Regions from separate parts of the Bradyrhizobium sp. LB11.1 genome, predicted to be linked through region 1. Evidence: predicted binding sites of a transcription regulator. Region 1 holds the regulator's gene; the other holds the start of a gene.
What was found. Region 1 encodes PhoB, which activates phosphate uptake and scavenging genes when phosphate is short. Its sites were predicted from a motif close to TGTCATNNANCTGTCAT; they were not measured.
Positions count from the first base shown of each region.

Region 1 (15,842 bases):
GGTCTGTGCCTGCAGAATAAAACGGCCTTCGAACTTCAGCGCCGAGCCGAGCAGCGTCGTCAGCACGATAGCCTCGCCGAGCAGCTTGCCGACGGGTGCCGGGTAATCGTGCTTGGTCAGGATCTCGTCGAGCGCGGGACCGAGCCGCACCAGCCGCCCACGCACATCGAGCGCGTCGACCTCGTAGGGCAGCACGGCGTCATCGACGGGAACCGCGGACGGCGCACGAACCGGGCCCTCGAGCCCGGTGTTCATGTCAGGGGATTGGGAAACCATGGCGCATTATCTGGGGTCGATCGAGGTAAAATGAAAGAGGCACGCCCGCATTCCGTCGTCCGCGGAACGACGGGCTGCGTAGCCAGGATGGAGCGCAGCGCAATCCGGGGAGGTCTTCCGCGCGTTGAGAACCCCGGATTACGCTGCGCTCCATCCGGGCTACAAGATGATTACTTCACCGCGTCAAAGCACCAGGCCAAAATGCCCTTCTGCGCGTGCAGGCGGTTTTCGGCCTCGTCGAACACGACCGATTGCGGACCGTCGATCACCTCGTCGGTGACCTCCTCGCCGCGATGGGCAGGCAGGCAGTGCATGAACAGCGCGTCGGGCTTGGCCAGCGACATCAGCTTGGAATTGACCTGGTAGGGCTTGAGCACGTTGTGGCGGTGCTCACCTTCCTTGTCGCCCATCGACACCCAGGTGTCGGTGACGACGCAATCGGCACCCTTCACGGCGGCTTCCGCATCGGTGCCGAGCACGATCGACGCGCCGGTCGCCTTGATGAAGTCGCGCATCACCTTCTTGGGGGCGAGTTCCAGCGGCGTTGCGACATTCAGCTTGAACTTGAAGCGCTCGGCCGCATGAGCCCAGGACGCCAGCACATTGTTGTCGTCGCCGGTCCAGGCGACAGTGCGACCTTCGATCGGGCCGCGATGCTCTTCGTAAGTCAAGAGATCGGCCATCACCTGGCACGGATGCGAGCGCCGCGTCAGGCCGTTGATCACGGGCACGGTCGCGTTCGCCGCAAGCTCCAGCAGGGCCTCGTGATTGAGGATGCGGATCATGATGGCGTCGACATAGCGCGACAGCACGCGCGCGGTATCAGCAATGGTCTCGCCGCGGCCGAGCTGCATCTCGGCACCGGTGAGCATGATGGGCTCGCCGCCGAGCTGGCGCATGGCAACGTCGAACGACACGCGCGTACGGGTCGACGGACGCTCGAAGATCATCGCCAGCGTCTTGCCTTCGAGCGGCTTGACCGGCTGATGCGCCTTCTGCTTCGCCTTCATGGCGGAGGAGGCCGCGAGCATGCTCTTGAGCTCCGACAGCGGCAGCTCGTTGATATCCAGGAAGTGCTTTGGCGTCTTGCTCATCAGCTTGCCGCCCGCTTGTTGCCGGAGAGCGCAACGCAGGCACGTTCAAGCCGCCCGACGCTGTCTTCGATCTCGGCTTCGCTGACGATCAAGGGTGGCAGGAAACGCACCACGTTGTCGCCGGCGCCGACGGTCAGCAATTTTTCGTTGCGCAGCGCAGCGACCAGGTCGCCGGAGGGCACCACGGCCTTGATGCCAATCAGGAGCCCCTCGCCGCGGACTTCGCTGACGACATCGCCATGACGGTCGATCACGGAGGCGAGCTTCTGCTTGAGCAGCAGCGACATCTTCTGCACGTGGTCGAAGAAGCCGGGCTTGAGCATGACGTCGAGCACGGCGTTCGCGGCCGAGATCGCCAGCGGATTGCCGCCGAAGGTCGAGCCGTGCGAGCCGGGCCCCATGCCGGAGGCTGCGTCCGCAGTCGCCAGCACCGCGCCGATCGGGAAGCCGCCGCCGAGCGCCTTCGCCAGCGACATCACGTCGGGTGTGACGCCGGTGCGGCGATGGGCGAAGAGATCGCCGGTGCGCCCCATGCCGGTCTGCACCTCGTCGAACGCGAGCAGCAGGCCCTTCTCATCGCAGAGCTGGCGCAACGCCCTCAGGAAAGCAGGAGTCGCCGAACGCACGCCGCCCTCGCCCTGGATCGGCTCGATCAGGATGCCGGCGGTCTCCGGACCGATCGCCTTCTTTACGGCCTCGATATCGCCATGCGGCACCTGGTCGAAGCCTTCCATCGGCGGACCAAACCCTTCGAGATATTTTGCAGATCCCGTCGCTGCCAGCGTGGCCAGCGTGCGGCCATGGAAGGCGCCTTCGAAAGTGATGATGCGGTAGCGCTCCGGATGCCCCTTGGAGAAGTGATGATGGCGGACCAGCTTGATCACGCCCTCCAGCGCTTCGGCGCCGGAATTGCAGAAGAACACGAAGTCCGCAAAGCTCTCGTTGCAGAGGCGCGCGGCAAGCTTCTCGCCGTCCGGGCTCTGAAACAGGTTCGACATATGCCAGAGCTTGGTCGCCTGCTCCTGCAACGCCTTGACCAGCGCGGGGTGGGCATGGCCGAGCGCATTCACCGCCACGCCCGAGGTGAAATCGAGATAGCGATCGCCATTGGTCGCGATCAGCCAGCAGCCCTCGCCGCGCTCGAAACCGAGGTCGGATCTGGCGAAAACGGGGAGCAAATGCGGGGCTGCGCTATTCGTCATGACGGTCACTTGAATGTTGCGGACGGCGTGGTGTGCATTGCGCAACGCACCATTCACCGGCCCGGAAAACGAAACGTGCCGCCTTTTAAGGGCGGCACGCATGACTATCTTAGGCTTGGTGAAACGGGTGTCAATGCCGCCCGAAAGCCTCGCGAAACGCTAAATCCGTAGTCTTGCGGTGACGATTTCGCGGGATTTCGCCACGGAACATGTGGAAGCGAGTCGGCGGACTCTTGCGCGCGAGTCACGCCATATTGTAGCGTCTGGCTTGTCAGATACGACATCTCGTGCAGCGGTTCTGATCCCAAAAGTCCTCATGTACCGGCGTTAACGTTCGGGCGTCTCATTGCGCCCGGCGAGCCTTAAGGGATTCGGGCGGCACGGGTTTTTAAGGCTTAGGCATTCGCCGTGCGGCCCCAGGATGGTTGGCCCGCGGCGAAGGAAAGGGTGCAATGACGGTTTTGACCTGGTCCGACGATCGCGTCGAGCAGTTGAAAAAGCTCTGGGAGGCCGGACTTTCGGCCAGCCAGATCGCGGCCGAGCTCGGCAACGTCACCCGCAATGCCGTAATCGGCAAGGTGCACAGGCTCGGTCTGTCCGGCCGCGCCAAGAGCCCGTCGTCGGCCGCTCCCCGGCCGCGCAAGGCGCGTCCCGCGCAGCACATGATGCGGGTGAGCCGGCCGATCGCGCGGGGCAACACCGCGCTGGCGCAGGCCTTCGAGGTCGAGGTCGAGGCCGAGCCGGTCACCTACGACAATGTGGTGCCGATGAGCCAGCGGCTATCGCTGCTCGAATTGAACGAGGCGACCTGCCACTGGCCGGTCGGCGATCCCTCGAGCCCGGATTTCTTCTTCTGCGGCGGCAAGGCGCTTTCGGGCCTGCCCTACTGCGCCCAGCACTCGCGCGTTGCGTATCAGCCGGCGTCGGATCGTCGGCGCGCGCCGGTGAAGCCGGGACCGCGCTGAGTTCGTATTGCGATTAAGCTGGAGCCGTCGCGCGCCGACGGCCCTACAACAAGTTCAATGTCGTCACGGCGAAGGCCGCGACGACATCGGAATGTGCAGCGAGAGCTCGCTACATCAGCTCACAAACTTTGCGCCTGCTCCGCCTTGGCAAACCGATCATCCAGCGCATATCCGGCGCCGCGGACGGTGCGGATCGGGTCCTGCTCGCGGCCGAGATTGAGCAGCTTGCGCAGGCGGCCGATATGCACGTCGACGGTGCGCTCGTCGATGTAGATGTCGCGGCCCCAGACGCTGTCGAGTAACTGTTCGCGCGAGAACACGCGGCCGGGGTGCTCCAGGAAAAACTCCAGCAGGCGATATTCGGTCGGGCCGAGATCGATCGGTCGGCCCGAACGCGCCACGCGGCGCTTTTCGCGATCGAGCTCGATGTCGCCGAAAGCCAGGACGGTTGCGAGCCGCTCAGGGCTAGCGCGCCGGAGCAGGCCCTTCACGCGCGCGAGCAGCTCGGGCACCGAGAATGGCTTGACGATGTAATCGTCGGCACCGGTCGCCAGGCCCCGCACCCGCTCGCTTTCCTCACCGCGCGCGGTGAGCATGATGATCGGCAGCTGCTTGGTGTCGGACCGCGTCCGCAGCCGACGGCAGAGTTCGATACCGGACAGACCCGGCAGCATCCAGTCGAGCACGATCAGATCGGGGATGTGCTCTTTGAGACGGGTGTCGGCGTCGTCGCCGCGCATCACCGTCTCGACGTCATAGCCGTCGCCTTCGAGGTTGTAGCGGAGAAGCTCGGTCAGAGCTTCTTCGTCTTCAACCACCATAATGCGTGCGCCCATGGGGTCGTCGCTCCTTAAGGATTCAAGTATTGGGGACCGTCGTGGCGAAGGTCGTCATGTCGCCCTTCGGCCGCTTATCGGTGATGGCCTGGCCTTCGATCATGTAGAACACGGTCTCGGCAATGTTGGTGGCGTGGTCGCCGATCCGCTCGATGTTCTTGGCGCAGAACATCAGGTGGATGCAGAACGAGATGTTGCGCGGATCCTCCATCATGTAGGTGAGGAGCTCGCGGAACAGCGAGGTGCAGATGGCGTCGACTTCCTCGTCGCCCTTCCACACCGCCATCGCCGCCGGCAGGTCGTGCGCGGCATAGGCGTCCAGCACCGACTTGACCTGCTGCTGCACGAGGTCGGTCATGTGCTCGAGGCCACGGAACAGCTTGAGCGGATGGAAATCCGTCTCCAGCGCCGCGACGCGCTTGCCCATGTTCTTGGCGAGGTCGCCGATGCGCTCGAGATCGGTCGCAACGCGCATGGCGCCGACGATCTCGCGCAGATCGACCGCCATCGGCTGGCGACGCGCGATGGTAAGCACGGCGCGCTCCTCGATCTTCTTCTGGAGCGCGTCGAGCTCGGCGTCGATGGTGACGACGCGCTGGCCGAGCGCGACGTCGCGGCGGATCAGCGCGTCGACGGAATCGACGATCATGCGCTCGGCGATGCCGCCCATCTCGGCGACCAGGCGCGTGAGTTCCTGGAGGTCGGTGTCGAAGGCTTTTGCGGTATGTTCAGAACCCATGTCCTGTCTCCTCAGCCGAACCGGCCGGTGATGTAATCCTGCGTGCGCCGGTCGGTCGGCGACGTAAAGATCTTGCTGGTGTCGTCGAACTCGATCAGCTCGCCGAGATACATGAAGGCGGTCTTGTCGGAAACGCGCGCCGCCTGCTGCATGTTGTGGGTCACGATCGCGATCGTGTAGTTCTCGGACAGCTCCTGGATCAGCTCCTCGACCTTGGCAGTCGAGATCGGGTCGAGCGCCGAGCAGGGCTCGTCGAACAGGATCACCTCGGGCCGCACCGCGACGGTGCGGGCAATGCAGAGGCGCTGCTGCTGGCCGCCGGAGAGCGACAGGCCGGAGGCGTTGAGCTTGTCCTTGACCTCGTTCCAGAGAGCACCGCCGCGCAGCGCCTTCTCGACACGGTCGTCCATCTCGGACTTCGAGATCTTCTCATAGAGACGGATGCCGAAGGCGATGTTCTCGTAGATCGTCATCGGGAACGGCGTCGGCTTCTGGAACACCATACCGACGCGGGCGCGCAGCAGATTGAGGTCGAGCTTGGGGTCGAGAATGTTGGTCTGGTCGAGCATCAGCTGACCGGTGACGCGCTGGCCCGGATAGAGATCGTACATCCGGTTGAAGATGCGCAGCAGGGTCGACTTGCCGCAGCCCGACGGGCCGATGAAGGCCGTGACACGGTTGGTGCCGAGCGCCAGATTGATGTTCTTCAGCGCGTGGTGCTCGCCGTAATAGAAGTTGAGGTTGCGAACCGTCACCTTGGCCGGAGCGTCGGGCAGCGGCTGCGAGCCGGGATGAACGGTGGGCGCACTGACGGAAACAGACATTTCGCTCATTTTGCAGTCCTCTCGGCGCTCAGGATGCGCGCGCCAATGTTCAGGGCAAGCACGGTCAAAGTGATCAGCAGGGCGCCGCTCCAGGCCAACTGCTTCCAGTAGGCATATGGGCTCTGCACGAAGTTGTTGATGGTCACCGGCAGGTTGGCCATCGTCTTGTTCAGGCCCAGGCTGAAGAACTGGTTCGACAGTGCGGTGAACAGCAGCGGCGCGGTCTCGCCGGCGACGCGGGCGGTGGCCAGCATGACGCCGGTGATGAGGCCCGAGCGCGCCGCGCGATAGGCGATGCGCTTGATCACCAGCGAGCGCGGCAGGCCGAGCGCGGACGCGGCCTCGCGCAATGCGTTCGGCACCAGCAGCAGCATGTCCTCGGTCGTCCGCAGCACCACCGGGATCACGATCACCGCGAGCGCGAGCGCCCCTGCGATCGCCGAGAAGCCGCGCATCGGCACCACCACCGCACCATAGATGAACAGGCCGATGATGATCGAGGGCGCCGAGAGCAGGATGTCGTTGATGAAACGGATCACCGAGGTGAGCCTGTCGTTGCGGCCGTACTCGGCGAGATATGTGCCGGCGAACAGGCCGAGCGGCGCGCCGATGCCGACGCCGATCACGGTCATGATCACCGAGCCGACGATGGCGTTGCGCAGGCCGCCTTCGGTCGAGCCCGGAGGCGGCGTGTCCGCGGCGAAGAGCTCCAGGTTCAGGCCTGCCAGGCCGTTATAGAGCAGCGTCATCAGGATCAGCGCGAGCCAGGTGACGCCGAACGCGGCGGCACCGATGCAGAGCGCGCGGACCACGACGTCCTTGCGGCGGCGGCGTGCGTAAATCGGGTTCATGTTACTTCCCCGCCTTCTTTTCCAGACGCATCAGCATCAGCCGGGCGCCGGCGAGCACGAAGAACGTCAGCACGAACAGCAGCAGACCGAGCAGGATCAGGCCGGACTGGTGCAGGCCGTCGCTTTCGGCGAACTCGCTGGCGATCGCCGCCGAGATCGTGGTGCCCGGCGCGAAGATCGACGACGAGATGCGGAACGAGTTGCCGATGATGAAGGTCACCGCCATGGTCTCGCCGAGCGCGCGGCCGAGCGCCAGCATGACGCCGCCGATGACGCCGACGCGGGTGTAGGGGATCACCACGCTGCGCACGACTTCCCAGGTGGTGCAGCCGACACCGTAGGCAGCTTCCTTCAGCACCGGCGGCACCGTCTTGAACACGTCGACCGAGATCGAGGTGATGAAGGGCAGCACCATGATCGCGAGGATCAGCGCGGCGTTGAACAGGCTGAGATAAGACGGGGGACCCGCGAAGATCGCGCCCAGCACCGGGACGCCGTCGAATATCTTGATCATGAAGGGCTGGAAGGTGTTGGCCAGGAACGGGCCCAACACGAAGAAGCCCCACATGCCGTAAATGATCGAGGGAATGCCGGCCAGCAGCTCGATCGCCATGCCGATCGGGCGGCGCGCCCATTGCGGGCAGAGCTCGGTCAGGAAGATGGCGATGCCGAGACCGACAGGAATGGCGATCAGCATCGCGATGAAGGAGGTGACGAGCGTGCCGTACATCGGTCCGAGCGCGCCGAGCACGGGCGGATCGGCCGACGGAGCCCAGCGCTGCGTCCACAGGAACGCGAAGCCATACTCCTTCATCGCCGGGAAGGCGCCGACGATCAGCGACAGGATGATGCCGCCGAGAATAAGAAGCACCGAGATCGCGCTGAGCCGCGTAATCCAGTAGAAGGTGACGTCGCCGAGCTTGAACGCGCTCAAGGCCTTGGCGCGATCGTATGGTCCTGCGTCGTCGATTACATCGCTTTGAACGGCCATCTCTGCCACGCCGATCCCCTGTACCAAGAATATACGCTTTCTGTTGGTCTCATGCCCCGGATGCGGCGCCAGCTGCGACGCTGATCCGGGGCCTGGTTCTTGTGGATCCCGGCTCAGCGGAGCAGCACTACGTGCTGCACCGCGTCCGGGACACGAGATGTGAGCGCTTAGCTCTTGATGTCAGCCGACCAGGTCTTTTCGATCAACTTCACGACGTTGTCGGGCATCGGGATGTAGTCGAGCTCCTCGGCAGACTTCGCACCCTTTTCGAAGGCGAACTTGAAGAACTTCAGGGCTTCCTGCGAGGAGGCCTTGTCGACGGCTTCCTTGTGCATCAGCACGAAGGTCGTCGCGACGATGGGCCAGGACTTGTCGCCGGGCTGGTCGGTGAGGATCAGGTAGTAGCCCGGAGCGCTGGTCCAGTCGGCGTTGGAAGCCGCGGCCTGGAACGAGTCGTTGGTCGGGTCGACAGTCTTGCCGGCCTTGTTGACCATCTTGGTGAAGGTCAGCTTGTTCTGCTTCGCATAGGCGTATTCGACATAGCCGATCGAATTCTTGGTCTGGGCAACATTGCCGGCAACGCCTTCGTTGCCCTTGGCGCCGACGCCAACCGGCCACTCGACGGCGGTGCCTTCACCGACCTTGCTCTTCCAGTCAGCGCTGGTCTTGGAGAGATAGTTGGTGAAGTTGAAGGTGGTGCCCGAACCGTCCGCGCGGTGAACGACCGCGATCGCTTCCGACGGCAGCTTGGCATTCGGGTTCAGCTTCTTGATCGCTGCGTCATCCCACTTGGTGATCTTGCCAATGAAGATGTCGGCAAGGGTGGCGCCGTCGAGGACGAGATCGCCGGCCTTCACGCCTTCAACATTCACAACCGGGACGATACCGCCCATGACCATCGGCCACTGGGCAAAGCCGTCCTTCTGGAGCTGATCGGCCTTCAACGGAGCGTCGGTCGCACCGAAGGTCACGGTCTTGGCCTGGATCTGCTTGATGCCGGCGCCGGAACCGATCGACTGGTAGTTCACGCCGTTGTTCGATTCCTTCTTGTAAGTATCCGCCCACTTGGAGAGGACCGGGAAAATGAAGGTCGAACCGGCACCGGTGATGTCGGCAGCGAAAGCTGACGTCGTCGTTGCGGCGACCAAGCCGGCAGCGACGATGGTTTTGATGAAATTCATGCTGGTCTCCATACAGGGGAACGAAGCGCCATCAGCGCCCGATCGCGCTCCCCGCGACGCCCCTTTAGGAGCGGTCGGCTGTGCTTTTACGAAGGTTTCGTGACAGTCGAATGACACCGATAAGTAATTGAAATTGCTAGTCTTTAAGCCCTAAACTAAAGTCTTGGCCTGGGGAAAACAGGCGATGAAAGTGGCGCCCTGCTTGGGCACGCTTTCGATCAAAAGACGGCCGCGGTGACGGTTAAGAATATGTTTCACGAGCGATAATCCGAGCCCCGTCCCGCCCTGGGAACGGCTGTCGCCGACGTCAACCCGGTAAAAGCGCTCGGTCAGGCGCGGCAGGTGCTCGGGCGCGATGCCGGGGCCGAAATCCCGCACCATGACCCGGATTTCCTGAGTTCCATCAGTCGCTGGGGTCGTTGTCAGCGACACAATGACGCGGCCGCCGGAGGCGCCGTATTTGAGCGCGTTCTCGATCAAATTCTCGAACAGACGGAGCAATTCCTCGCGGTCGCCTGCGATCATCACCGGCGTTTCCGGCAGATGGGTCTCGACCTCGACCTGACGTTCCCGGGCCAGCGGCTCGAGCCCATCGGCGACCTGGAAGATGATCGGCAGCAGGTCGACCAGCGTGTCCGGCCGCACATGGGCCGACAGTTCCACCCGCGACAGCGACAGCAGATCGTCGATCAGGCGCGCCATGCGGGTCGCCTGGTTGTGCATGATGCCGAGGAAGCGCTCGCGCGCCTTGGGATCGTCCTTGGCCTGGCCCTGCAGCGTGTCGATGAAACCGGAGAGAGCGGCCAGCGGCGTGCGCAATTCGTGACTGGCATTGGCGACGAAGTCGGCGCGCATTTCTTCGACCCTGCGCAGGGGCGTCTGATCGTGGAAGGTCATCAGCATGCATTTGTCGGCGCCGCCGAAATTGGTCGGCACCGGAACCGGCGTGATTGTCAGCTCCATCCAGCGGTCGACCGGCACATGGTCGAGATAGGTTGCGCGCCGCGACTCCGTGGTGGCAATGGACTCGCGCAGCGCCGTGATGATCTCCGGCGAACGCAGCGCGAACTGGGCAAGCTCGTTCTTGCGCAGCGCCGGCGCGAGCTGGGCGGCGGCGGCATTGAGATGGATGACGCGGCCGGCGCGATCGAGCAGCACGGCCGGATCCGGCATGCCGGCGACGACGGCGGCCACCGCGGCGCTCTCGACCGGATTGACGCGGCGGGTGTCCTCGCGCGAGGCAGCGGTATCATGCAGCCGCCAGGGGATCAGCGCGGCAGCGGCGATGCAGAAGAACACCGTCACGGCCCGCATCACCGACAATTCGCCGAGCGAGACCACGACCGACAACGCCAGCGCAGCGGCAATCAGGATGATGGTCGAGTGGCGCAGCCGGTCGGACCAGGGCTGCACCCTGGGAGACGAGGGAGCGTCGATCGCCATCGGGACTGGCTTCTCCTTGTTGCCTTTACGCCGGTCAGGCGCCGCTGCTGTCGCGGCGCTCTCTCACATAGGCGGCTTTAGGCGCCGGGCCGGGGTCGAGCTTGAGCGCCGCCTGCTGCAGTCGTTTGGATCTGGCGCCGATGATAACCTCGCGAAACGTCAGCAAGAATACAGAGATGACGAAGGGCGACAGATAATAGAGGACCCGGAACAGCAGCATACCGCCGAGCAGTTCCTCGCGGTCCATCTGCCAGAGGCCGACCAGCATGGCGGCGTCGAACACCCCTAGCCCGCCGGGCGAATGGCTGGCGAAGCCGAGCAGCGTCGCCGAGACGAAGATGACCGCGACCACGACGAAGCCGAGATTGGGCTCGTCGGGGACCAGCACATACATCGCGAGCGCGCAGAAGGCGAGATCGATGATCCCGATCGCGATCTGGAGCAGCGTCAGCGGACCGCCCGGCAGCATCACGGTCCAGGGACCGCGGCCGACGACCCTGGGCTGGGTCCAGACCCAGACCACATAGCCGACCAACCCCACGATGATCATCATCGCGACGATCCGGTTCAGCCAGGGCGGCAGTTGGTCGATCGCGGAGGCCGCCTCCGGATGATAGGAAATGCCGAGGCCAAGCACGGCGGCATTGCCGAGCCAGAAGGTGAGGCCGGCGAGGAAGCAGATTTTTGCGACGTCGATCGCGTTCAACCCATGGGCCGAATAGATGCGATAGCGCACCGCGCCGCCGGTGAAGACGCTGGCGCCGACATTATGGCCGATCGAATAGCTGGTGAAGGCCGCGAGCGCGTTGATGCGATAGGGCACCTGGGAGTGGCCGATCGCGCGCACGGCGAACAGGTCGTAGAAGGTCAGGGTAAAATAGCCTGCGGCGACGAACAGCGCAGCCATCGCAATCTGGCGCGGCTCGGTGCTCTTGATCGCTTCGATCACCTCGAGCATGTCGATGCCGCGCAGCATGTGGTAGAGCACATAGCAAGCGATGCCGATGACCGCGACGCTGATCACAACTCCAAGCTTATGCAGGATTTGCTTCTGGCGCAGAAACGTCATCGCCCTGCGTATGGCTTCCAGCATCTAGACCTCGAACAACGCTTCAGCGGCCAGGGTGGCCGGCGAACAGGCGGACGACGCACAGGCACTCAACGAACCCTCACCGCCGGCTCCGGCCTCGCGCATGCCCCCCGCCCCTCCACTAGCGCGTTTCGGGGCGGAGTGGAATTCGCCAATGTGAACAAAATCACGTGGCTTCAATATTTTAGGCAGGTTTGCGGGCTGAGGATGCACGGTTTGGCGCTTTCGGCGGCAGGGCTGACACGAATCTCCATGGCAATCCTGCGCAGGGGCCATGAAGTTTTGATGATTCCGACCGGACAATGTTCCGCTGCGCCTTAAGTCGAAATCAATCTATGGATTGCATCCACCTGTTGAAAGAGGCGGCGAGCAGAGCTGTCCTTCACGGTTTTCCGATCTGCCCACAGCCCTCGGCCCAGCCGCCTGCCCCGGTGGTCGGGTGCAAGGCAACATCACAGAGCGGCCGCAGGCTGGCTGCGCGAGACCACCCAATAGCGCAACCATGCGCCGATGGTGCAGCCGACGAGGTAGCAGGCGAACATGATCAGGCCGAGGTCGAGCCAATAGCCGATGCGGCCCGGGACCACATGCGCGAAGGAGGCCGCGACCAGGCCCGCGACCAGCGCGGCGAGCCAGCGCGCCGTGACTTTCGAGGTGCCATTGCCGCGCTGGACCACCGAGATCCAACCCATGCAGAAGCCGAGCAGCACCGAGCCGATCAGCCAGCCCATATGGAACGAGACGAGATAGGGCATCGTCACCTCACCAGAAATTCGATGCGGCGGTTTTGCGCCTTGCCAGCATCGCTGTCATTGCCCGCGACCGGCTGCGTGCTGCCGTAACCGACCGCGGTAAAGCGGTCGGCCGGTAAACCGGCCTTGACCAGATAGGCGATCACCGCCTGCGCGCGCTTCTCGGAAAGCGCCTGGTTGAAAGCATCTTCGCCGTCGGCATCGGTGTGGCCCACAACCTCGATATTGGTGGTGGGGCAGCGCAGCGCCGTCTCGATCAGATGATCGAGAATGCCGGCGGAGTCGGGATCGATGTCGGCGCGCTTGGATTCAAAGCGGATCTTGCCCTTGGCCAGAAGCTCCGAGAACAATTGCTGGCAGACGGTGCCGTCGACCGGCCCCGCCGCGGGCTTCACGGTGATCTCAGGCTTGTATAGCCAGGTTTTTGGAAAGTCCTTGCCAAGGCCGGCGCGGATGTCGTTGGCCGCACCTTCGTACAGCGCATCGCCCGACAGCTTCACCTCGCGATCGGACACCACGAGCGTGCCGGTCGACAGCCGTGACAGCGCACCGAGCGCTGCAACCACGGCGGTGTTGAAGGAGCCGGGCGCGCCGATGCTGGCCTTGAGATTGTCGACGACCTTCTCGGTGAAGAATTTTCGCGCCGCGCTGGTTGCGATCGCCGCATGCACGTCATTGTCGGGCACGTAGCCGGTCAGCGTCACGGTGGCGGCGACAGGATCCTTGTAGGCCTGGAAGATGTAAGGCGGTGCCTGGATCTCGTTGGCGGCGATCGAAAAGCCTTCGGGCAGATTTTTCAGCGCAGCCGCAATCGCTTCGCGGCCGCCGAGGTCACGCGCCATGCCCGACAGATTGACCTTGGTGTCGGAGATCGTGATCTTGCCGTTCTTCAGCTTGCCGATCTGGTCGAGCAGCAGCATCGCGGCCGCCTCGAAACGCGCCGGCGCGCCGCGCGCCAGGCCCATCTGATCGGCGACCTCGGTCCCGTTGACCTCCTTGCGCGCGGCTTCCGCCAGGCGCGCCTTCATCGACGGCAGCGGCGCGGAGCCCGACAGCGTCACCCGCACCACGTCACGCTCGGCGTTCCAGACGAAGGGCTTTGCTTCCGGAGCAAGGCGGGTCTGGTCATCGACCAGCCGCACGCCGGGAACCATCTCGACGGTTGTCACGGCGTCCCGCCGCCCCTCCTCGGAGAAGGCATCCGCGGCCAGGCTGACGTCACGGCCATCCACGGCGATCCGGGTCTTGTCCAGGACGGTGTCCTTGAGCGCAGCCGAGCTGCGGGCCGTCAGGTCCGCCTCGACCGGCAAAGTGTTGTTCCAGACCGCAAATCCCCACATGACGGCCAGGGGAATCAGCCCCGGCCACCATTTGCTGGCCCACCTGAAAAGCATCTGCATTCGACGACCCGAACTCTGGAACCGGAGACAAAACAAACCCTTGGCAGGCTGTCAAACCGGAAATGGGGCCCTTTCAGGGGCCGCGCGTGGACAATTGGAATAACTTTTTCTTCAAGGGTCATTCTTTAAATTGGGGGCGGAATGCCCAAGGGTCGACCAGCCGGTCATGAAACAACTCCGTAACAACGTCATTCGCGCCGGGCTGGGAGCACTCTATTTCAGCGGGGCGCACCATCTGCTGCGTCCGCTGCTGTCGGGCGTCGGCGCCATTTTCATGCTGCACCATGTGCGGCCGGCTCGTGAGGGCGCGTTCCAGCCGAACCGGCATCTCGAAGTCACGCCCGATTTCCTGCGCGCGACGCTGTGCCATTTGCGTTCGCGCGAGATCGACATCGTCAGCATGGACGAGCTGCACGAACGGCTGGTGCAGGGCCGCTTCGACCGCCGCATCGCCGCCTTTACACTCGACGACGGCTATCGCGACAACTGGGAGTACGCCCTGCCTGTGCTGCGCGAATTTGACGCGCCCGCGACCATCTACGTCGCCAGCGACTTCGCCGAAGGTACCGGACGGCTGTGGTGGGCTGCGCTCGAGGCCGTCATCGCCAGGGCCGAGCAGGTCGACGTAAGAATCGGCCATTCCGCGCTCCGGCTCGATGCAACGACGCCAGCCGCGAAGCAGGCGGCGTTTGACCGCCTGCATGACTGGCTGCGCGCGCTGCCGGGCGAGCAGGATCTGAAGCGCGAGATCGAAGCGCTCTGCGCCGCGCACGGTATCGACATGGAAGCGCTGTGCCGCAGCCTCTGCCTGTCCTTCGACGAGGTGAAGCGGCTCGCGGCCGACCCGCTGGTCACGATCGGCGCTCACACCGTCAGCCATTGCAATCTCGCCAAGCAGAGCGAGGAGATCGCCGCGCAGGAGATGGCAGTAAGCCGGATGCGGATCGAGAACGCGCTGGAGCGTCCGGTGCTGCATCTCGCCTATCCCTATGGCGACCGCGACGCAGCGGGGATGCGTGAATTCGCGCTGGCCGCGTCCGCCGGCTTCAAGACCGCGGTGACGACACGGCCCGGCATGCTGTTCGCCGAGAACGCCGGCCACATGACCGCGCTGCCGCGCGTCTCGCTCAACGGCAACTACCAGGATGCGCGGATCTTGCCGGTGCTGACATCGGGCGCGGCGACCGCGATGTGGAACGGGTTTCGCAGGTTTGCCGCGGCATAGTTGACTCCCCTCCCCGCCACGCTCAAAACGTCGCCAACCAAGGGAGGCACCATGCTCAACGATCTATTCTCGCTCAAAGGCCGTATCGCACTCGTGACCGGCGGCTCGCGCGGCATCGGCAAAATGATCGCGGCAGGCTTCCTCGCGCAAGGCGCTGCCAAGGTCTACATCACCGCGCGCAAGGCAGGTCCCTGCGAAGCCACGGCGAAAGAGCTCTCGGCGCAATATGACGGCGAATGCATCGCGCTGCCGATCGACATCTCGACCGTTGAAGGCTGCGACAAGCTCGCCTCCGAAATCATCAAGCTGGAACCGAAGCTCGACATCCTCGTTAACAATGCCGGCTCTGCCTGGGGCGCGGAGTTCGACGAATTCCCCGAGAACGGCTGGGACAAGGTGATGGACCTCAACGTCAAGTCGCTGTTCTTCCTGACCAAGGCGCTGGCCAAACCGCTGCGCGCGGCGGCGTCGCACGAGCGGCCCGCCAAGATCATCAACATCGCGTCCGTCGACGGCATCTTCGTCAATCCGGGCGAGACCTATTCCTATGCCGCGAGCAAGGCCGCGGTGATCCATCTGACGCGGCGCATGGCGACGAAGCTGATCAAGGACAACATCAACGTCACCGCGATCGCGCCGGGTGCGTTCAAGTCCGACATGAACCGCGCCGCGCGCGACCACTCGGATGACGTCGCCAAGCGCATTCCGGCCCGGCGCATCGGCACCGACGAAGATATGGCGGGCGTCGCGATCTATCTCGCCTCGCGTGCGGGGGATTACGTGGTCGGCAACACGATCGCGGTCGATGGCGGTGTGGTTTATGCGAATGCCGGGCTGGAGATTGCGGGGTAGGCGACGGCCAGCGCCTCGCCCTCACCACACACTCGCTGTCATGCCCCGGCTCGACCGGGGCATCCAGTACGCCGCGGCCTCTCGGTAAATCAACGAACGTCTCTGGAACACTGGATCACCC
Region 1 is NZ_JBEPTH010000002.1:503,067-518,908, forward strand. It holds gene ABIA96_RS06285 (Hsp33 family molecular chaperone) at 1-276, opposite strand, end outside; gene argF (ornithine carbamoyltransferase) at 447-1,370, opposite strand; gene ABIA96_RS06295 (aspartate aminotransferase family protein) at 1,370-2,572, opposite strand; gene ABIA96_RS06300 (GcrA family cell cycle regulator) at 3,025-3,537, shown strand; gene phoB (phosphate regulon transcriptional regulator PhoB) at 3,657-4,373, opposite strand; gene phoU (phosphate signaling complex protein PhoU) at 4,396-5,112, opposite strand; gene pstB (phosphate ABC transporter ATP-binding protein PstB) at 5,124-5,945, opposite strand; gene pstA (phosphate ABC transporter permease PstA) at 5,942-6,787, opposite strand; gene pstC (phosphate ABC transporter permease subunit PstC) at 6,789-7,778, opposite strand; gene pstS (phosphate ABC transporter substrate-binding protein PstS) at 7,946-8,959, opposite strand; gene ABIA96_RS06335 (ATP-binding protein) at 9,110-10,402, opposite strand; gene ABIA96_RS06340 (putative bifunctional lysylphosphatidylglycerol flippase/synthetase) at 10,437-11,495, opposite strand; gene ABIA96_RS06345 (hypothetical protein) at 11,945-12,247, opposite strand; gene ABIA96_RS06350 (OmpA family protein) at 12,250-13,644, opposite strand; gene ABIA96_RS06355 (polysaccharide deacetylase family protein) at 13,811-14,869, shown strand; gene ABIA96_RS06360 (SDR family oxidoreductase) at 14,921-15,721, shown strand.

Region 2 (15,842 bases), on a different contig from region 1:
CCGACGACCTCCTGCTGTTCGGCCTCGATTGGGTGGTGCGTGAGGCGGTGAAGGCGGGGATGTCGCCGGAGCAGGCCTGGTCGATGGGCTCGCTGCATGGTGCCACGCGCTTCGGCATGGAGGGCGACATCGGCGGGCTCGGTGGCGGCCGTCGCGCCGATCTGGTGCTGATGGACGATCAGCTCAAGCCGCAATCAACCTGGTATGGTGGCGAACTGGTCGTCGAGAACCGCAAGATCACGCCGCTTCTCGATCGGGCGCTGTCGCAGCGCTATCAATATCCTGACACGGCCTATGTCACGGTAAAACTGCCGGAGAGGCTCAAGCTGACGCCGGAGCTCCCGAAGAAGGCCTGCATCGTCAACGCGATCAAGACCGCACTGCCAGGCATCACGCTGATCCATGAAAAGGTCGCGATCGAGCCGGCCAAGGACTGGCCGGCGCTGTTCGCGCGCTACGGCCTGTGCTTCGTCACCGTGGTCGAGCGTCACGGCAAATCGGCCGGCAACGTCGCCTATGGCCTGCTCAAGGACTTTGGCCTGAAACGCGGCGCGGTTGCCTCCAGCGTCGGGCATGACAGCCACAACATCATCGTCGCCGGAACCAACGAGCCTGATATGCAGGTGGCGATCGCAGCCATCAAGGAGCAGCAGGGCGGCGTCTGCGTCGTTGCCGACGGGGAGGTGAGAGCGCTTGTCCCGCTGCCGATCGCGGGGTTGCTGTCGGACAAGCGCGTCACCGAGGTAGCCGAAGAGGTCAAGGTGCTGAAGAAGGAATGGGCGAAGGCCGGCTGCACCATCCCCTACATGGGCTTCAATTTGATTCCGCTATCGGTCATTCCGGAAATTCGCATCACCGACAAGGGCCTCGTGCTGGTGCCGCAGATGGAGCTCGCGCTGCTGTTCGAGTGATCTGCTTTCATGTATTTCTTGATCTAACTGCTTGAGAGGACCCTGATTTTTCCACGGCTGCCGCATCGTGGAAAATAAAATCGATTTCGTTGAGATCGCATCCTCCGCACCCGATGATCACGCTCGCTGAATTAAACCGAGCGAGGACCGATATGGCGAAGATGCGAGCTATCGATGCGGCCGTGCGCATCCTTGAGAAGGAAGGCATTTCGACTGCCTTTGGCGTTCCGGGAGCCGCGATCAATCCGCTTTACTCGGCGCTGAAGAAGCGAGGCTCGATCCGCCACATCCTGGCACGCCATGTCGAGGGCGCCTCGCATATGGCCGAGGGCTACACGCGGGCGAAGGCCGGCAATATCGGCGTCTGCATCGGCACGTCCGGGCCGGCCGGCACCGACATGATCACCGGGCTTTATTCGGCGATCGCCGATTCCATCCCGATCCTCTGCATTACCGGCCAGGCGCCGCGGGCGCGGCTCTACAAGGAGGATTTCCAGGCCGTCGACATCGAGTCGATCGCAAAGCCGGTGACCAAATGGGCGGTGACCGTGCGCGAGCCGGCGCTGGTGCCGCGCGTGTTCAGCCAGGCGTTTCATGTGATGCGGTCGGGCCGGCCGGGGCCCGTGCTGATCGACATGCCGCTCGACGTGCAGCTCGCCGAGATCGAGTTCGACGACGAGACCTATGAGCCGTTGCCCGTCTACAAGCCGACTGCGTCGCGAAAGCAGGTCGAGAAGGCGCTGGAGATGCTCAACGCGGCCGAGCGGCCGCTGATCGTGGCGGGTGGTGGCATCATCAATGCCGATGCCTCGGATCTGCTGGTGGAGTTCGCCGAGATCGCCAACGTGCCGGTCGTGCCGACGCTGATGGGGTGGGGCGCGATCCCCGACGATCACGTGCTGATGGCCGGCATGGTCGGCCTTCAGACCAGCCACCGCTACGGCAACGCCACGATGCTGGAGTCGGACTTCGTGCTCGGCATCGGCAATCGCTGGGCCAATCGTCACACCGGCTCGGTTGAGACCTACACCAAGGGCCGCACCTTCGTGCACGTCGACATCGAGCCTACCCAGATCGGGCGCGTGTTCAATCCCGATCTCGGTATCGTCTCGGACGCGAAGGCCGCGCTCGAGCTCTTCGTCACCGTCGCCAGGGAGTGGAGACGGTCCGGCAGGCTCCGCGAGCGCCAGGCGTGGCCCGCGGCCTGCCGCGACCGCAAGAAGTCGATGCTGCGCAAGAGCCATTTCGACAACGTGCCGATCAAGCCGCAGCGCGTCTACGAGGAAATGAACAAGGCGTTCGGTCGCGACACGACTTATGTCACCGTGATCGGCCTGTCGCAGATCGCCGGTGCGCAGTTCCTCGGCGTCTACAAGCCGCGCAACTGGATCAATGCCGGGCAGGCGGGGCCGCTCGGGTGGACGCTGCCGGCAGCACTTGGCGTGCGTGCGGCGTGTCCGGATCGCGACATCGTCGCGCTGTCGGGCGACTACGACTTCCAGTTCCTGATCGAGGAGCTCGCGGTCGGCGCGCAGTTCAATCTGCCCTACATCCACGTCGTCGTGAACAATTCCTATCTCGGCCTGATCCGCCAGGCCCAGCGTGGCTTTGACATGGACTATCACGTCCAGCTTTCTTTCGAGAACGTCAACGCGCCGGAGCTCAATGGTTACGGTGTCGATCATGTCGCGGTCGCCGAAGGCCTTGGTTGCAAGGCGATCCGCGTCACCGACCCCAAGGACACGCAGACAGCGTTTGCCACGGCGCGCGAATTGATGGCCAAGCATCGCGTGCCCGTGGTGGTCGAGTTCATCCTCGAGCGCGTCACCAACATCGCGATGGGGACGGAGATCGACAACATCGTCGAGTTCGAGGAGGTGCTGGACCTGCCGCTCGACGAGGTCGGGACCATCAGGCCCGGCGTGTTGCAGCCGGCAGAATAAGGGACAGCATCATGCCGAAATTCGCCGCCAACCTCACCATGCTCTTCAACGAGATGCCGTTTATCGACCGCTTCACTGCTGCGAAGGCGGCGGGTTTTGCCGGGGTCGAATATCTCTTCCCCTATGAGTTCGACAAGGCACTTTTGCGCGAACAGCTCGAGGCTCACGGGCTGACCCAGGTGCTGCACAATCTGCCCGCCGGCAACTGGGCCGGCGGCGAGCGCGGCATCGCGATCATGCCCGATCGTGTGGCCGAATTCCGCGACGGCGTGTTCCGCGCCATCGACTACGCCAAGGCGCTCGATTGCGCGCAGTTGAACTGCCTTGTCGGCATCGCGCCGGTGGATGCCGATCCGCGCGAGCTTCAGGAGACGCTGGTCGGCAACCTGCGCTTTGCCGCCTCGACGCTGGCGCGGGAGAACATCAAGCTGCTGGTCGAGCCGATCAATACGCTCGACATTCCCGGCTTCTTCCTCAACGGCACCGAGCAGGCGGTGCAGCTGATCTCCGAGGTGCGGTCGAACAATTTGTTCGTCCAGTACGACATCTATCACATGCAGATCATGGAGGGCGATCTCGCCCGCACCATGCAGGAATATCTGCCGCAGATCGCGCACATCCAGCTCGCCGACAATCCCGGCCGCAACGAGCCCGGCACCGGCGAGATCAACTATCCCTTCCTGTTCCGCCATCTCGACGCGATCGGCTATCGCGGCTGGATCGGCTGCGAATACAAGCCGCGCACCACGACGCTGGAAGGCCTGTCCTGGCACGCCGCCCAGACGTTTGAGACGTGAGGAAGACACTGAGGCGGTGCGCTCCCTCTCCCGCTTGCGGGAGAGGGCGGGGGTGAGGGTGTCTCCGCAATGGGACTCGTGCGTAGAAAATCCCCGGGCGGATAGAACCCTCACCCGGCACTCCGTGCCGACCTCTCCCGCAAGCGGGAGAGGTGCACCGAGCGCGTTGATAAAATTTCGCCAATCATCTGAAAGAAAATCAGACATGATCGACATCGGCTTCATCGGACTTGGCACCATGGGACGGCCGATGGCCGGCCATCTCCTGGCGGCGGGCCATCGCGTTCTCCTGCATGATGTGGCGCCGGTCGCGCCCGAGTTGATCGCGGCCGGCGGTATCGCCTGCAAGTCTGCGAAGGAAGTGGCGGAGGAGGCGGATGCCGTCATCATCATGGTGCCAGATACGCCGCATGTCGAAGCCGTACTGTTCGGCAAGGACGGCGTGGCGGGCGGTATCTCCAAGGGCAAGATCGTGGTCGACATGAGTTCGATCTCGCCGCTGGCAACCAAGGAGTTCGCGAAGAAGATCGAGGCGCTGGGAGCGGACTATCTCGACGCACCGGTGTCGGGCGGCGAGGTCGGTGCCAAGGCCGCGAGCCTCACCATCATGGTCGGCGGGCCGGAGCGGGCCTTTGGCACCATGAAGCCGATCTTCGACAGGATGGGCAAGAACGTTACGCATGTCGGCGCTAATGGCGATGGCCAGACCACGAAGGTCGCCAACCAGATCATTGTCGCGCTGACGATCGAGGCGGTGAGCGAGGCGCTGCTGTTCGCGTCCAAGGCCGGTGCCGATCCCGCGCTGGTGCGCAAGGCGCTGATGGGCGGCTTTGCCTCGTCGCGGATTCTCGAAGTGCATGGCGAACGCATGGTGAAGCGCAATTTCGATCCGGGCTTCCGCATCGAGCTGCACCAGAAGGATCTCAATCTTGCTCTCGAGGGGGCGCGCGCGCTCGGCCTGTCGCTGCCGAGCACGGCGGTGGCGCAGCAATTGTTTTCATCCTGCACCGCGCATGGCGGCAAGGGCTGGGATCATTCGGCGATGGTGCGGGCGCTGGAACTGATGGCGGGCCACGAGATCGCCGCGGCCTGAACTGTTACGCCGTAACACTCTCCGAATTTGACGCGTCTTTCGCCTCGGGGGAACCGGAACAATGCTCCAGCCCCGCGGTTGAAGGCGCATCAACAAACACTGGAGAGTGTGGACATGAAGACCCGTCTTGCGATTTCGTTGGTTGCCGCGTCGCTGCTGGCGTCGAGCGCAGCCTTTGCCCAGTCGACGACCGAACAGGGCGCCAGGAACGGCGCACGCGCGGGCGGCGATATCGGCGGTCCGGTCGGGGCGATGGTGGGCGGCACCGTCGGTGCGGCGGTCGGCGCTGGCCTCGAAATTCCGAATGCGATCCTCGGCGGCATCCCGCGCGATGATTCCGTCGTGGTTCAGGAACGCGTCGTTGTGGGCGAGCCGCTGCCCCCGACGGTGGTGCTGCGCCCGGTGCCGAACTACACCGAGTATCGCTATGCGGTCGTGAACGATCGCCGCGTGATCGTCGAGCCGCGCACGCGCCGCGTCGTCAAGATCATCGACTGATCGGCGCATAAGTGACTGGATTATCGGGCCCCGCGGAGCGACGCTACGCGGGGCTCTGTCGTCAAATGGCGAAGGCCTAAAGCGGCTCGCGCACGCCGAGGCCGTGCATGAAGCGCTCCCGGATCTGCACGGGATCCCTGCGGGTGGTGCCGACGCCGGGCTTGTCGTCGATGCGCAACGCGATCAAACTGGGCTCGTCAGCCGACATGGCCTCGTCGACCAGCCGTTCGAAATCCTCCTCGTCCGCGGCCCAGGCGCTGTTGGTGAGTCCTGAGGCCAAGGCGATCGCGACGAGATCGGCGACACCGGCGGCGGGCGTCGGTTGCGCGCCGGTGATCTGGTAGATGCCGTTGTCCATCACGATCATGATCAGGTTCTTCGGCTTCAGCGCGGCGATCGTCGAGAGCGCGCCGAGCTGCATCAATAGCGAGCCATCGCCTTCGAGCGCAAAGACGCGGCGGTCGGGCTGAGCCAGCGCCACGCCAAGTGCGATCGGGAAGGCGAGACCCATGCTGCCGAGCATGTAGAAATTCTGCGGGCGATGGCCGGCGGCCCAGAGGTCGAAATTAGTGTTGCCGATGCCACCAACGACCGCTTCTTCATGCTTGAGCTTCGCAATCAGGCGCTTCGTCACATCGAACCGGTTCATCACCTTGGTGTTGCGCGTATCCATGGCGGGGCTCACTTGTCAAAAGTCTTGCCGCCGGTGAGCAGCGGGTTGAGGATCAGCGCCACCGGCGCCTGCGTCGTGACGGCCTGCTTGATCGAGCGGTCGGCGATGAACTCGAGCTCGTCGAGCCGGGTGATGGTGTGGTGCTCCAGCGCCAGCGAATCCAGCACCGGGCGCATGGTGCGGCAGACCAGCGACTGGCCGTAATTGAACTCACCCAGCGTGCCGCGTTCGGAGACGAACATGATCAGCGGGATCTGGTAGGGGACCGCGAGCGAGGCGAGCGTGTTGGCGAGCGTTGCAAAGCCCGATGTCTGCATCAGCACCGCGCCGCGCCGACCACCCATCCAGGCGCCCGAGACGATGCCGACGGCCTCTTCCTCGCGGGCGGTGGCAAAGGTCGTGAAGAAGGGATCGGCGTGCAGATTCTTGATCAGCGGCGTCAGCACGCGGTCGGGTACGTAGGGAATGAGGCTGATCTCGTTCCGCTTCAGGGTTTGCAGGACGACGCTATGCCAGCTTCTGTCGCCGGACCCCGGTCCCGCCTGGGACGAGGTCTGCTGCTCCGCAATCGCCATCGCTTTCTCCCTTCAGCCGCGCATGTTTCTTCTTTGTCCGTCGCGGCGGTCCGCCGAACTTGACGGAGCGGGCGGGATTGTCAACATGTCGGCGTCGGCACCGTGATCTGCGCCAGACGACCTGCCGTGGCCGGTGCCGCCATGCCATAAGCGGGAGAATGAGAAAACGGGAGGGACGCATGGACGGAGCGCGCATTGCGCTGACCTTGCGGGTCTCCTTGAGAGAGCCGGAAGGGTCCTGATGTCGGTCAACAGCAAGCGCGTCTTCTACGTCAAATATCTGGCCAATCCGATCTATATCGACATCCTGAAGGCGCGGCCGGACGTCCGGCTCGACCGGATCGAAAACGAGAGCCCCGCGGATTTTTACGCCCCGATCCTGAGCGCGGCGCATGTCTACCAGATCGGCGCGGCCCGCGACGAGCTCGCGCCGCATTTCCATGTCGACGCCGCCTTCCTGAAGCGCACGCCGAAGCTGCTGCTGGTCTCCAGCAACGGCGCCGGCTTCGACCCCGTCGACGTCGAGGCCTGCACGGATGCGGGCGTGCTGGTCGTGAACCAGTCGGGCGGCAACGCGCATTCGGTGGCCGAGCATGCGCTTGCGATGATGCTGACCTTGTCCAAGCGCATCATCCAGTCTGACCGCAAGCTCCGCCGAGAGTCCAACGTCAACCGCAACGAGCTCGTCGGCAACGAAGTCGAGCACAAGACCGTCGGCATCATCGGGCTCGGCAACGTCGGCCGCCGTATCGCCGCGCTGTGCAAGGGCCTGCTCGGCATGAAGGTGCTGGCCTACGATCCCAATCTCACAGCCGAAGTCATGGCCGAGCGCGGTGGCGAGAAGGTCGAGCTCGATGAGCTGCTGCGCCGCGCCGATTTCGTCTCGATCTCCTGTCCGCTCGACAAGCGCAGCCGCAACATGATCAGCGTGCGCGAGTTCGGCCTGATGCAGCCGCACGCCTATTTCATCACTACCGCGCGTGGTTTCATCCATGACGAGGACGCTTTGCTTGGGGCGTTGCGCGACAAGCGCATCGCTGGTGCTGGCCTCGACGTCTGGTCCAAGGAGCCGCCTCCGCCGGAGCATCCGCTGCTCCAGTTCGACAACGTGCTCGCGAGTCCGCATACCGCCGGCGTCACCATCGAAGCGCGCCAGAACATGGGCCGCATCGCTGCCGAGCAGGTGCTGGAGACGCTCGACGGCAGGCGTCCGCCGCGCATCATCAACCCCGAGGTCTGGCCGGTCTATGCCGAGCGCTTCAAGCAGGCCTTTGGCGTGATGCCGGGGTAGGGACAGCCATCTTGTCATTCCGGGGCGCGACGAAGTCGCGAGCCCGGAATCTATTCAGCGACTGCCCCCTGCTGCCTGATGAGTTCCGGGCTCGTGCTACGCGCCCGGAATGACGATGCGGAGCAATTGCGACCTCTTGACTTTGATCCGCCTCAAAATCCCCCTCCCGCGTCCGGACAAAATGGGATTAGAGTGCCGCCGGGGCAGCCAGGAGGTCCCATGTCAACTTATGTCGTCAGATTCATGAAGGACGTGCTTGGCCAGTACGGCCGGCAGATCGAGGTTTGCCAGGGCGCACTCGAGATCGACGCCGCCGACGAGGACGAAGCCAGGGAGCGGGCGAAGGCGAGGTTTTGCAAGGACCAGGCGTTGCATCACTGGTCGCTGCACGCCGACCGCATTCAGGTCAGATCGGCTGACTTTCCCTCGTAAGGTTTAACGGCCGGGCGCTGGCGTGGTCGCTCCGGCGCCGAGCGAACGTTGCACCATGGCGGTATCCGACCAGCGGCCGTGCCGATAGGCAACGCCGCAGAGCAGGCCGACGCGCGAAAATCCAAACTTCTCGTGCAGCGCCAGAGACGCGGCGTTGTCGGCATCGATATAGCCGATCATCTGGCGGAAGCCGGCCGCGGCACACGCGTCGATCAACTCCTGAAGCAGCAGCCGTCCGACCCCGCGGCCGAGATGCTCATGGTGGACGTAGATCGAGTGCTTGGCTGTGTAGCGATAGGCCGGGCGCTTGCGAAACAGCACAGCGTAGGCATAGCCGATCACCTCGCCGCGATAGGTCGCGACCAGATGCGGCAGGCGGGTCTGCTTCAAATTTTTGCGCCGGTCGCGCAGATCGTCCGGCTCCGGCGCGCCGGTTCCCTCGACATCGCGCGGCACGCCAGTGCGGACGTGATGACGGTAGATCGCGAGCATCGCCTCGATATCGCTCTCGCGTGACGGCCGGATCAGCACCGGCTCGTCATCGGCGCGCGCAGCTGTTTCGTTCATCGGCACCTACTCGGCAACGACGTACGTATAGAGCCCGATGTGCCCCCGCGCATCGACCTCCTTGTAGACGCCCTGGATTTCCACATCGAAGCCTGGAAATGTATTGAAGCAGGTCTCGAACATCTTGAGATAATCCACCATGGGCTTGGCCCGTTCCGTCAGCCGCTCGCCGGGGACGATGGTGGCGATACCGGGTGGATAGACCACGAAGGGCGTGGTGGCGATGCGGCCCGCGATCGCCTCGATCGGCAGATAGTCGACGTCGTTCTTGAACAGGAAGCGCGCGGCATCGCGCGGCGACATGGCAATCTCAGGCATATGCTCGGGCATGAATTGCCGCGCCTGGAGCGCGCTGACATCGGCGGCGCGGAAGAAGCGGTGCATCTCGCTGCAGAGATCGCGCAGCCGCACGCCGGCATAGCGCGTCTGCCGCCGCTGATAGAATTCCGGAATCGCGTCGGCGAGCAGGGCATTGTCGTCGTGCAGTCTCTTGAAGGCGACGAGGCCGGAGATCAGCGTGCCGGCCTTGCTGGCCTCGACGCCAGGTGTGAGCAGGAAGAGCAGGGAGTTGAGGTCGTTCTTCTCGGGCACAATGCGGTTTTCGCGCAAGTACTGCGCGACGACTGGGGCAGGGATGCCGTGATCGGCATAGGCGCCAGTGATGCGGTCGAAGCCGGGCGTAAGCAGGGTCAGCTTGTTCGGATCGGTCATGGCGAAGCCCTCGGCCATGCCGGGGAAGCCGTGCCAGTCGCTCGCGGGTGAAAGGTGCCAGAGCGCGGGATTGGTCGCGAGCTCATCGGTCGACAGCGTCTCCCAGGCGACGTTATGCGCGGCGCCGGGGCGGCTGACGTCGGGGATGGCGACGCGATCCGGCACGAACGGCTCGAAGAACCAGCGCCGGTCCGCGTTCTGTTCCTTCTCCTCGAACTCCCGGCGCATGGCGCGGATCTTTTTGCGCAGCTCGATGCCGAGGCGGATGGTGTCGTCCCACAGGACTTCGCCGGAGCGGCCCTTCATCATCTGTGCGCCGACGTCGAGCGAGGCGAACAGCGGATAAAACGGCGAGGTCGAGGCGTGCTGCATAAAGCTTTCGTTGAAGCGGCGGTGTTCGACACGGCGCTTCTGGCCGCGGATGTGACGATCCTTGATGTGAATCTGCGAGGCCTGCGAGAAGCTCGCAAGCTGCTTGTGGGTCGACTGCGTCGCGATGATACCCGGCGCTTCCGGCGGGAGGTTGGCAAGCCCCATGGCGAAACGGCCGGCGTAGAGCGGGTGGAACTTCATGAAGCCGGCCCAGGCCTCGTCGAACAGGATGTATTCGCAGAGATGGCCGATATGCTTCAGGATCATCTCGGCATTGTGGATCGTACCGTCATAGGTGCATTGCTCGACCACGGCGACGCGGAACGGCCGCTCCTTGCGCCAGGCGTCCTTGTCCGTGATCAGCGGGTGATTGCGGATCGCCTCGCGCAGGGCCTTTTCGTCCAGCATGTCCCAGCGCATCGGGCCGATCAGGCCCCAGGCGTTGCGGATGGTCGGGACATAGACCGGGACGCCGCCGTTGATCATCAGCGCGCCGTGATGGGCAGCTTTGTGGTTGTTGCGGTCGAATAGCACGAGGTCGCCGTCGGTGACGAGCGCGCCGAGCGCGACCTTGTTCGATGTCGAGGTTCCGTTGAGGACGAAATAGGTCTTCTCAGCGCCAAAGATCTGCGCGGCTTCCTTCTGCGCCCTCAGCGCCGGGCCCTCATGGGTGAGGAGATCGCCGAGGTCGAGCACGGAATTGTCGAGGTCGTCGCGGAACACGGATTCGCCGAGATGCTCGACGAAGACCCGGCCGATCGGGCTGCGGTTGTAGAACACGCCGCCATTGTGACCGGGACAGGTCCAGAGTTGGTTGCCTTCCTCGGCGTAATCGACCAGCGCGCCGAAGAACGGCGTCTTCAGCGTCTCGGCGTATTGCTTGAGCCGACTGATCAAATTCTTGGCGATGAAGGTCGGCGTCTCCTCGGACAGGAAGACATAGCCATCGATGAAGTCGAGCACCTCGACCGGCAGATCCTCGAACCGCTTGCGCCGGATTAACAGGATGATCGGGAAGTCGAGGCCGCGGCGCCGCATCAGGTTGATCAAAGCGGAGGTCTTGCCCTCAAGCCCCTTTTTGCCCCAGTCCACCACCATGCAGCCGATCGCGGCATCGGTCTGCACCGCGATCTCGGCGTCCTCCAGTTTGCGGGCCCTGACGACCTCGAAGCCGGAACGCTGGATCTCCTCGATGATCTGGTTGAAGCGGATGCCCTCGAGGTCATCGGCATCGAACACAGGTGCGGCGAACAGGAAGTTGAAGCGCTTGAAATAGTCCATGATGTATCCCGAATGTGCAGAGACAAACAGGTCTCGGCACATTCGATGACAGTTCTATGACGGCGGTCTGGGATAGCTTTCCGCCGCGTTGGCGGAGAGAGGAGCCGCTACCGCTTCGTCTCGCCGAACACCACGGTCGGCACCGCGCGATTGACGACGTCGCGCAGCGCGAAGCTCGATTGTACCCGCGACACGCGCGGCAGGCGCGACAGCTCGGTGCGGTGGATGCGCTCGAAATCCTGGATGTCGCGGGCGAGCACGATCAGGATGTAGTCGTCGGTGCCCGACATCAGGAAGCAGCGCACAACCGAGGGGCACTTCACCACCTCCGCCTCGAACGCCTTCAGCGCTTCGTCGCTCTGGCTCTCCAGCGCGATGCGCACGAGCACCGTGGTGGTTAGGCCGAACTGTGCCAGATCGAGCGCGGCCTGATAGGCCTGGATATAGCCGTCGTCTTCCAGCGTCTTCTGCCGCCGTGCCAACGCCGTGCTGGAGAGGCCAACCTTGTTAGCAAGCTCGGTGTGGCTGGCCCGCGCATTGGTCGTGAGTTCCGCGAGGATGGCGAGATCTTTCCGGTCGAGGGCCAAGGTTTCGTTTCCAGCGTGAAAGGACACTTCCGCGACCGAAACCGGCGCGGGAGGGCCAAAGCTAGCGGAAATTTGCACGAAACCAAACCGGCCTCGTCGCTACGATCACAGCGTGAATCAAAAGGAGCCCAGGATGCGTGTCGGTGTGCCCAAGGAGATCAAGGTCCAGGAATATCGCGTCGGGCTCACCCCGGGCGCCGTCCGCGAATATGTCGCGGCCGGGCATCAGGTCACGGTCGAGACCGGGGCCGGCAGCGGCATCGGCGCATCCGACGAGGTTTATCAGCGGGCAGGAGCCTCCATTACCGCGAGTGCGCGCGACATCTTCGCGAAGTCCGACATGGTCGTGAAGGTGAAGGAGCCACAGAAGGGCGAGTGGGCCCAGCTTCGTGAAAGCCAAATCCTGTTTACTTACCTCCATCTTGCGCCGGATCCCGAACAAGCCAAGGGCTTGCTCGCCTCCGGTTGCACTGCGATCGCCTATGAAACCGTCACCGACGCGGCCGGTCACCTCCCCCTGCTTGCGCCGATGAGCGAAGTCGCCGGCCGCCTCGCCATCGAGGCCGCCGGCGCCGCGCTCAAGCGATCGGCCGGCGGTCGTGGCCTGCTGCTCGGCGGCGTGCCCGGCGTGCAGCCGGCGCGCGTTGTCATGCTTGGTGGCGGTGTGGTGGGAACGCAGGCCGCGCGCATGGCCGCAGGCCTCGGCGCGGAGGTCACCGTGATCGATCGTTCGATTCCGCGCCTGCGAGAGCTCGATGATCTCTTCGCCGGACGTGTGCGCACGCGCTTCTCGACCATCGAGTCGGTCGAGGACGAGGTGTTCAATGCTGATGTCGTGATCGGCGCCGTGTTGGTGCCGGGCGCCAGCGCGCCAAAGCTCGTCACCCGCGCGATGCTCAAAGCGATGCGGCCGGGTGCGGTGCTGGTCGACGTCGCGATCGACCAGGGCGGTTGCTTCGAGACTTCGCATGCGACCACGCACGCGGAGCCAACCTACGAGGTCGACGGCGTCGTGCATTATTGCGTGGCCAACATGCCGGGCGCCGTGCCGGTGACATCGAGCCAGGCGTTGAACAACGCGACGCTGCCGTTTGGCCTGATGCTCGCGAACAAGGGTTTTGCCGCAGTGCTGGAGAATCCGCATCTGCGCAACGGTCTGAACGTCCATCGTGGCCGGATCACCAACAAGGCGGTGGCGGAGAGCCTCGGGCTGGACTTCGCGCCTGTCGGGAGCGGGCTCGCGGCGTAGAGTCGCTAAACCGACGCCTTCGTCAGGCTATATTGCCGCGTATCCGGATCATGCGTCATGCGCCAGTAGTCCACGAACCGCCAAGGCATCGCCGAAAACACGCGGCCACTGCCGTTGTGGTAGTAGGTGCTCTTGCCCGGATGGGTCCAGATCATGGCCTCGGGCTCGGCATCGACCTTGCGGACATTGTCGTCGAGCGCGTCCGGGCGGACATCGATGGCGGCGACGTTGTGCTCGATCCAGCGCGCAGCGCAGGGCGCGGCCAGCGTAGGGCTATGCCGATCCGATCACCGAAGGTGCGCGATCGGCCACCGCTATCTGGCCCTTTAGCCGGCTTCGGGCCGCCAAACCGGCCAAAAGAACAAAACTATTGCCCCGAGCTCTCTCTGCGGAAGGAGTTTCCCCCACCGGAGCCAAAAACGCCAATCGCTTCCATTGCTGTTTTGGGCCGAAACAACGACATTTCTGTCAGGAACTGATGGATTGACGGCTATGGAACGTACTGGATTTGAGCCTTTCGGCGAGCAACTGGTATCCGCAACGGACACCCAGCCGCGGTCGCGTGCGTCAAAGATGCTGCTGCGGGCCGGCACCGGTCTGTTCTGGTCGTTGGTCGCGGCGATCGTGCTGGCACGTGCGGCGTTCTTCGAGCCGGGCGTGTATGACAGCTTCAGCCACGTGGCTTCGGTCGCCAAAAATATGCTTTTCTGAGGTTGATTATTCCGGGCCAAGGATAGAACTTCTCTCGACCCTGATATGCCGAAAACTTATTCCCCATTCGAACGACCCTGCGTATAAATCTTTCTCTCTAGGGAGAGATTTGTGTCGCAGAATCAAGCATCCAATCCGGCCGACGCCAAGCCAGCCACTGCCGTTAGCCGCATCGTTGCGCTGATTCCCGGGGTTATCCTCTGCATCGCCGTCGCCGGGGTCTCGGCTCTGCTCGAGCGGGCGGAGTTGGGCGTGTTCGAGCACCCCTATGTCGAAGCGCTGGTGATGGCGATTCTGCTCGGCATGGCGCTACGCAGCTTCTGGAAGCCGGCGCCGCGCTGGCAGGCCGGTATCGCCTTCAGCGCCAAACAACTCCTCGAGGTCGCGGTGATGCTGCTCGGGGCCTCCATCAGCTTTGCCGCCATCGCGGCCTCGGGCATCGCGCTGCTGGCATCGATCGCGGCCGTCGTCGTGATCGCGCTCTCGATCTCCTTCGGTCTCAGCCGTCTGCTCGGGCTGTCGACGCGGCTGTCGATCCTGATCGCCTGCGGCAACTCGATCTGCGGCAATTCCGCGATCGCGGCGGTGGCGCCGATCATCGGCGCCAACAGCGACGAGATCGCATCCTCGATCTCGTTCACCGCCATCCTCGGCGTGATGATGGTGCTGGGCCTGCCGCTGCTGATCCCGCTGTTGCAACTCACTGCCACGCAATACGGCATCCTCGCGGGCCTTACCGTCTATGCCGTGCCGCAGGTGCTCGCGGCGACGGTGCCGGCGGGCCTGGTCTCCACGCAGATCGGCACACTGGTCAAGCTGATGCGCGTGCTGATGCTCGGCCCCGTGGTCGTCGGCCTCTCGCTGATTGCCTCGCGCTGGCAGACCGGCGCCAAGAAGACCAATGTCGGCTTCTTCCGCCTGGTCCCCTGGTTCATCCTCGGCTTCCTCGTGCTGGCGACACTCCGTTCCCTTGAGATCGTGCCGGGTACGGTGGTTGGTCCCGTGACGAAGATCACGAGCTTCCTCACGGTGGTGTCGATGGCGGCACTCGGCCTCGGCGTCGATGTGCGCGTGCTCGCCAATGTTGGGGGACGGGTGACGGCCGCGGTGACGCTGTCGCTGATGCTGCTGCTGGGGATCAGCATCGCGCTGGTGCATTGGTTTAAGTGATCAGAGCGAAACTGCTGGAGGGTGGGCAGTGGCGCAAAAGCGCCGTGCCCGCCATCGCGCCGCGCAGACAGAAATGGTGGGCACGCTACGCTTTGCCCAGCCTACGAAATCACACGTCTTGCGGGCGTCTAGATCACATCCGCCAGCGAATGGCCGTGCAGCTCGATGTTGAGCCCCTGCATGCCCATGTCGTTGAGCTCGCCGCCCATGGCTTTCAGGCTTTCCTCGCGGATCAACGACATCAGCCCCCGGCGCAGCGCCAGGAATTCCGACGACATCATCATCGATTGCTGCCGCGGCCGCTCCAAGGGAATCGGAATCTCGGCCTTGATTGAACCCGGACGCGCGGTCATGCAGTAGACGCGGTCGGAGAGGAAGATCGCCTCGTCGATGTCGTGGGTGACGAATAGCACCGAGATCTTCAGCCGCTGCCACATGTTGGTGAGGATCTGCTGCATGATGATGCGGGTCTGCGCATCGAGCGCGCCGAACGGCTCGTCCAGCAGCAACACTTTTGGCCCTGTCGCGAGCGCACGGACGATGCCGACGCGCTGCTTCATGCCGCCGGACAGCTTTTCCGGATAGTGCTTCTCGAACGCCTCCAGCCCAGCGAGCCCGAGCAGGGTGCGCGCGGCGCGTTCGCGCTGCGAGCGCGGCATGCCGCGCATCTTCAGGCCGAACTCGACGTTTTCCCGTACCGTCTTCCAGGGGAACAGCGAATATTGCTGGAACACCATGCCGCGCTCGGCGCTGGGGCCGTTCACGCGTTCGCCGTCGACTGTGACGATGCCCGTGGTCGGCTTGAGAAAGCCAGCGACCGCGTTGAGCAGCGTCGACTTTCCGCAGCCGGAGGGACCGACGATCGAGACGAACTCGCCCGGCTTCACATGGATCTGCGTATCGGTGACGGCCTGAACGGGACCCTCGATACTGTCGTAGCTGAGCGAGAAGTTCCGGACCTCGATATGGCCCTGCGGTGCT
Region 2 is NZ_JBEPTH010000013.1:145,556-161,397, reverse strand. It holds gene ABIA96_RS28640 (adenine deaminase C-terminal domain-containing protein) at 1-911, shown strand, start outside; gene gcl (glyoxylate carboligase) at 1,064-2,854, shown strand; gene hyi (hydroxypyruvate isomerase) at 2,866-3,651, shown strand; gene ABIA96_RS28625 (2-hydroxy-3-oxopropionate reductase) at 3,857-4,744, shown strand; gene ABIA96_RS28620 (DUF1236 domain-containing protein) at 4,859-5,242, shown strand; gene ABIA96_RS28615 (thiamine pyrophosphate-dependent enzyme) at 5,319-5,915, opposite strand; gene ABIA96_RS28610 (decarboxylase) at 5,924-6,490, opposite strand; gene ABIA96_RS28605 (hydroxyacid dehydrogenase) at 6,732-7,781, shown strand; gene ABIA96_RS28600 (hypothetical protein) at 8,001-8,213, shown strand; gene ABIA96_RS28595 (GNAT family N-acetyltransferase) at 8,217-8,780, opposite strand; gene ABIA96_RS28590 (Orn/Lys/Arg family decarboxylase) at 8,787-11,144, opposite strand; gene ABIA96_RS28585 (Lrp/AsnC family transcriptional regulator) at 11,252-11,731, opposite strand; gene ald (alanine dehydrogenase) at 11,865-12,980, shown strand; gene ABIA96_RS28575 (hypothetical protein) at 12,986-13,135, opposite strand; gene ABIA96_RS28570 (hypothetical protein) at 13,473-13,691, shown strand; gene ABIA96_RS28565 (YeiH family protein) at 13,803-14,861, shown strand; gene ABIA96_RS28560 (ABC transporter ATP-binding protein) at 14,990-15,842, opposite strand, start outside.
Region 2: ABIA96_RS28590 (Orn/Lys/Arg family decarboxylase) is a predicted target of PhoB. The motif match lies at 11,190-11,206, and genes of this name have one in related genera.